2 regions of the Paenibacillus sp. J22R67 genome follow, and region 1 is predicted to be linked to the other one. Evidence: riboswitches for the same ligand, from Rfam matches in the RefSeq annotation. Region 1 holds a riboswitch; the other holds the start of a gene.
What was found. A riboswitch is a leader RNA that binds a small molecule or an ion and turns the genes downstream of it on or off. The one in region 1 is predicted to bind FMN.
Positions count from the first base shown of each region.

Region 2: another riboswitch for FMN. It lies ahead of ribD (bifunctional diaminohydroxyphosphoribosylaminopyrimidine deaminase/5-amino-6-(5-phosphoribosylamino)uracil reductase RibD); the one in region 1 lies ahead of AC58VC_RS32325 (DMT family transporter).

Region 1 is NZ_JCAUAX010000013.1:43,733-46,924, reverse strand. It holds gene AC58VC_RS32330 (HAMP domain-containing sensor histidine kinase) at 1-305, shown strand, start outside; gene AC58VC_RS32325 (DMT family transporter) at 378-1,346, opposite strand; FMN riboswitch at 1,471-1,624, opposite strand; gene AC58VC_RS32320 (YjfB family protein) at 1,815-1,991, shown strand; gene AC58VC_RS32315 (CBO0543 family protein) at 2,074-2,622, opposite strand; gene AC58VC_RS32310 (DMT family transporter) at 2,745-3,192, opposite strand, start outside.
Region 2 is NZ_JCAUAX010000001.1:591,768-594,959, reverse strand. It holds gene AC58VC_RS02890 (hypothetical protein) at 114-236, opposite strand; FMN riboswitch at 809-990, shown strand; gene ribD (bifunctional diaminohydroxyphosphoribosylaminopyrimidine deaminase/5-amino-6-(5-phosphoribosylamino)uracil reductase RibD) at 1,225-2,334, shown strand; gene ribE (riboflavin synthase) at 2,351-3,022, shown strand; gene AC58VC_RS02875 (bifunctional 3,4-dihydroxy-2-butanone-4-phosphate synthase/GTP cyclohydrolase II) at 3,066-3,192, shown strand, end outside.

The DNA.
Region 1 (3,192 bases):
TCCGGATTATCCTCACGGCTCCATCCCATGGCGAGGGCAAGCAAGCTGCAGCCCGCTTCTCGCAGCTGCAGATCAGTAACGATGGTCCGCCGCTCGATCAGGCGATCGCGGACAGCCTCTTTGAGCCCTTCCGTTCTGGCGGGGACGGCCAGTTCGGGCTCGGGCTCGCCATCGTGAAGCAGATCATGGACCATCACGGTATGACAGTGCGTGCCGCGAACGAGCGGGACGGGGTTTCGTTCTATCTTGAGCCTGGAGAAGCGGCGCAAAAGGATAGTAAGCTCAAGGTGCCGAAGGTTTCCTGAGGCTGCTTGGGGGTACACAAAAGGCTGCCCTGATAGTAGAACATTCTACTTTCAGGGCAGCCTTTTATTATTTTATGCCGCTGCTTTACTCTGATTACGGCTCATTACCCACAGGGTAAGCCAAATTACGATGAAACCAGCGAGCTGACCTACGGTTAGCTTTTGCCCGAATACAAGCCAGTTCACACAGATACCAACGGCCGGGAAGGCCAACTCAGCCAAAGTTGCGAAAAACGCCTTGGTCGAGGTCAGCCCCTTATAATAGAGGAGCATAGAGAGCAAGCCCGGGAAAAACGCCTGGAACAGCAGGTTCACAGCTATTAGTGTCAGACCGCCGCTAGTTCCGGTTACGTGCCAAGCATCGCCGCTACCAACAAGTACAACCGTCAACAGTGGGATAGCGAGCAGGAACCGTAACGAAGTAACGATGGGGAAATCCAGCTTTTTCTGCAATAAGAACTTGCCCATGACGGTCGAGCCGCCCCATAATCCTGCCGCAAGGATCGAGAATAAGCAGCTTAGAGTACCCAAATCTTTGAGACCCATCTCTGGCGACGAAAAGCCAAACGTTAGCAAATACGTGCCAAGCAGGGCCACTGCAATATAGGCAAAAAATTTAGAAGGCAGCGTTTCTTTGAGCATCACGCGAGCCAAAATGATAGCGAATAAGGGCTGTAATTTCTGTAAAAGCAGTATCGCGTTCGCATTGCCGTGCGAGAATGCAGCTGTAAACAAGATGGTCGCAATCGCCGATCCTCCCCATGAGATGAACAGCAAAGCGCCGATAACGCCTAGCGACAGCTTACCGATCAAGCTTTTACGGTACTTCACCAGTACCGGCAGTGCATAGCAGGCGAGAAGCAAATGCTCAATAAACACGATTTGCGCTGAGGTAAAGCTTTTTAACAGTAAGATCCTGAAGAGTGGGTCGAGCCCCCAAAGCGTAGCTCCAAGTGCCACATACCATACCCCGCTGATACCGCCCGAGCGCGTTGAAACCACATTCGCGCTCTTTGTTCCTAGCTTAAATACATTTTCCAATTCAAAAACCTCCTAAGAAAAGTTTTGAATTGAACCTTCTGAAAGAAACAATGCCCCCGCTCTTAGACGCAGCGGGGGCATTGACGAACAGACCTGTCAAAACCTAAGTTTTTGACAAGCTGTTATTCATCTTCTCCCATCCGGACTATAACCGTCGGCCTTGGATTCTCACCAAGTCAGTCCCATCCTGCTTAACAGGCCGGGAGTCGCGGGCTTGAGATACATAGGCACGTATCCTCACCGCCGGTAGGGAATTTCACCCTGCCCCGAAGATTCAATTATTAAATTTTGTGTTCCGCAAGTGTCCTGCCAAAAGGTCACTTACAAAACATAAGTAATATTATTCATGAATATTAGCACCATAAAATAAAAAAAGCAAGGATTTTTCATCCCCACATAAGCTAAGAAATTCCTGCTCGCTTTCCGATATATAATCTGTTAGCCGATCATTCATAAAGGAGGAAACTCATGGACATCCCTGCAATTTCAGTGCCCTTGGCACAGAACAACTTAGCCCAAGCTGTACAAATACGTGTTCTTAGCATGGCTAAAGACCAATCCACGCAACAAGCTCAGCAAATGGTTCAAATGATGCAACAAAGCGTTCAACCAAATTTGGGTGGAAATCTGGACATTAGCGGCTAGTTTACCCTTTAGGAGAAGGAGAATTAATTATTAATTCTCCTTCTTTTTTGTTGATGCTGATACAACTTATTATGCCTTCCATTTACTTCATTTTAGAAATCGGGATATGGAAATATAGAATCAAGAAGGCTACCCCCGTCAGACATAGCAACCACGCCCATAACGGCCTCGCAAAATGCAGGCGCAGCCCAATGAACATGAAAACCCAGACCGCAGTAGACCACCAAAAATTCCAGTTGTTATGATACGAAAGTAACTCGATTAGCAGGAACAGTCCTTCAATGCAGGTAAATACAGCCGACCAAATGGCGATATAAATGACCTGTTTCAGCGGATGTGACTTAAAAGGGTATCTGGATAAGTACACCAACACAATGCAGGGAAGATTGGTAAAAGCAATCATAAAATCCGCGATTGTATGATTAGGCGTTACCGCGGATTTATGAAATTCCCAAAGCGAATAATTATAGCTTAGAAGGCTAACCAGAAAATCCACGCAAATGGCAAAAAGAATCGTTGGATAATAGGTCTTCCAATTCCTCCAATCCCCAAAAAACCAAGCTGCAATCAAGCATAACAACGCCATGACTACAGGCAAATATGAACAAATTAACGCTGTTATGTGACCCATCACTTAGCTCCATTCCATCAAACTTGCGCTGCATGTATTCAAACAAGTAATCCTTTGGTTATTATTTCTATAAATGTGGATTCATATGAACGAGGCGGCAATTAACTTACAATCCTTCGTATTTACGCCGTTTTTCGTCTTAACATCAACTGTTTCAAGTTGTCCAGATTCGTGCAAATCGTTCCAGCGATGACAGTCACCACGCCCACAGCCGTAACCCAAGTGATCGTCTCCCCATAAAACAGGACCCCCACGGCCAGGGCAATGAGCGGAGAGATGTACAGCCATGTAGCTGGAAAAACCGGATTCGTTTTCGCCACTAACCAATAGAACAGACTGTGTCCCACCATGGAGCCAATTACGATTAAATAGAGCAGCGAACCGGCCGCTTTTGGAGAAAATAGACTTTGAACTTCCACATGTTCGGTAAAAAATGAAAGAATCAGCAGCAGCAACCCTCCGCAGATCATCTGTGCCGCGTTCAACGCAATCGGCGATGCCTTCGGGAATTGCTGAATGACTTTTTTGGTATACAAAGCTCCCATGCAATAGAACAGTTCTCCGACCAGA
Region 2 (3,192 bases), on a different contig from region 1:
GCTATTCACGATAATAGCGTGAAAAATGGTCGTGAATTGACCGAATAACGCCTCTGGAGTCCGTCAGAGCTGAGAAATGAGGGATTTAACGGGAATAACGGCAGTAAAGTCCGTTAAATGAGGGCACAGTATGCCCACGCTAGTCTGGCGCCGGCAAGTAGCTGTGCTACAACGATGAATTTCATCGTTGTGGTACGCGTTGATCGCGCACGAGCAGCCGCAACGATGTAAAACATCGTTCGAAGCCGCAGGTGGTGCAGAACTAAGGTTATATAGTAGTTACAACGATGAATTTCATCGTTGTAGTACGCGTTGACCGCGTATGAGCAACTGCAACGATGTAAAACATCGTTGGAAGCTGAGGAGCTGAGGAGCTGGGGGCTGGAGGGCTGCAGAGGAACAGAGCTGTTGGACGTCAGGTTACGGACAGAGCTGACCTTATCGCGAGGAAATAGGGCTCTGTGAACTTCTAACGGACACCAGAGCCGCTATTCACGATAATAGCGTGAACAATGTCCGTGAATTGACCGAATAACGCCTCTGGAGTCCGTCAGAGCTGAGAAATGTGCCAATTAACGGGAATAACGGCAGCGAGGTCCCTTAAAAGAGGGCCGAGTCTGCACACGCAAGTAAGTTCAGTTCAGCAGGGAGCATAGCGTTTTCCCAAAAATAGCGCGGCAATAAATTTAAGTCGCAACCGGGTTGAAGAGGTGCAAAAAGAGTCGCTTTTTGTAGGGTGAGTTAAAAAAGACCTTGCTTTTTCGATGAGTGAGTGATAAATTTTTCATAAGTTACTTTTCATATGTGTGCAAACCTTCGGGGCGTGGTGAAATTCCACACCGGCGGTGATTCGACTGCAGGCTGTTTTATCTGCTATCGATTAGTCCGTGACCCGTTTTGAAGCTAGCGGTACCTGATATACAGCTTCGCTACGGCTGACCCGGTGAGAATCCGGGACCGACAGTATAGTCTGGATGGGAGAAGGAATACGCGAATATTAGATTCGCTATGCATGCTTGTACATTTTTTCACGAGAACAAAAATTCGGCAGGTCTGTGCTTTCGCATGGAAACGTCGTGCTTGTTTGATTTGATCAAAAATGCAGCAAGTGTGGATGGATGAAGCTTCTTCGTGTTACCTAAACAATCTCTGGCCCCTATCCGATATACGGAGGGGCCTTTTTGCATTCTATTTCAAAATAGCTTGGAAAGGCAGTGAACACACATGCATGTCATGAATGATGAAGCTTATATGAGGCTGGCTCTGCAAATGGCCGAGAGTGCTCTTGGTCAAACAGGGATTAATCCCGTTGTCGGATGCGTTCTGGTGAAAGAGGGACGTATCGTGGGGATGGGGGCGCATCTGAAGCGCGGACATGGCCATGCTGAGGTTCTTGCTTTGCAGATGGCAGGCGAGGAAGCGAAGGGCAGTACGGCGTATGTCACACTTGAACCGTGCAGTCACTTCGGTAAGACACCGCCGTGCAGCGACCGTCTCATTGAAGCGGGTGTTACCCGCGTTGTCGTTGCGGGCACAGACCCGAACCCGCAGGTTGCTGGCACAGGAATCGCCAAACTGCGTGCCCATGGCATCGACGTGTCCGTTGGGCTGCTGGGAGAGGAAGCCTCAGCAATGAATGAGGCTTTCAACAAATACATCGTCACGCGGATGCCCTTCGTGACATTGAAAACGGCCAGCACGCTCGATGGCCGCATTGCCTCCAAGACAGGCGACAGCAAGTGGATCACGTCGCCTGCATCACGCGCATTCGTGCATAGCCTGCGCCATCGGCACCAGGGTATCATGGTCGGCGTCGATACTGTCATCGCTGACGACCCGCGCTTAAGCGCGCGCGGCGACGTACCGGCTGTGCAGCCGGTGCGGATCATCGCGGACTCGCGCTTGCGAGTCCCGCTGGGCGCCCAGGTGCTCACCGAGCAGGATCGTCAGCCGACGATTCTGCTCGCGACCGCACAGGCGCCCGCAGAGCGGCGTGCCGCGCTGGAAGCGCGCGGCATCACAATCCTCACCTGCGGAGATGGACCGCAGGTGGACTTGGCGCTCGCCATGCGGCAGCTCGGCGAGCGAGAGATCGGCTCCATCCTCCTCGAGGGTGGAGGCAAGCTTAGCGGCGCCATGCTGGAGCGGCGCCTGCTGGATAAGCTGGTGCTGATGTTTGCGCCGAAAATTATCGGCGGCGGGCAGGCAGCACCCATGAACATCTCCTTCGAAGGCTTCGCGAAGATGGATGATGCAATTACGCTCGACCGGTTAAAGGTCGAGCAGTTCGGACCGGATGTATGCCTAACTGGGTATCCGGTTTATAAGAGCTAACGAATGGAGGGCTGTCATGTTTACCGGCATTATTGAAGAAATCGGCCACATGCGCCGCATTCATAGCGTAGGTCAAGCTATGGTATTAACGATTGGTGCGAGAAAGATCCTTGAGGATGTTCATCTGGGGGACAGTATTTCGGTGAATGGTGTTTGTCTGACGGTCATTTCGTTTGATAATGATTCTTTCTCCGTAGACGTGATGCCAGAAACTTACCGGAAGACGAATTTACGCAAGCTGCAGGCTGGCACACGCGTGAATTTGGAGCGAGCGATGGCGGCAAATGGCCGCTTCGGCGGTCACATCGTGCAAGGACATGTGGATTCAACAGCAACGATTATTTCGCGTATTCCAGAAGAAAATGCGGTTGTTTATCGGTTCGAACCAGAGGATAAACACATTTTCAGATATATTATAGCTGGCGGTTCGATCACCATTGACGGGATCTCCTTAACGGTGGTTGATGTCACTGAGCGCGACCTGGCGGTTTCGATTATTCCGCATACACTGGCTCAAACCGTTCTGCATGATAAAAAAGCAGGAGATACTATTAACATGGAATGCGATGTTCTGGGCAAATATATGGAACGACTGCTAAAGTTCGGTCCTGCTGATGCCTCAGGAGGCAGCGCTAAAAAGCAAAGTACGCTTTCCGCAAGTTTTCTGGCGGATCATGGCTTTATGTAAGAGAGACTAACTTACAACGATAGTTTGGTTAGGAGAGGTGAATATGACAGAAATAAAATTCAGTACAATCGAAGAGGCACTGAAGGATCTTAGTTTAGGGAAAGTAATCATCGCTGTGGATGATGAAGATCGTGAGAACGAAGGAGACTTTATCGCACTGGCGGATAAAA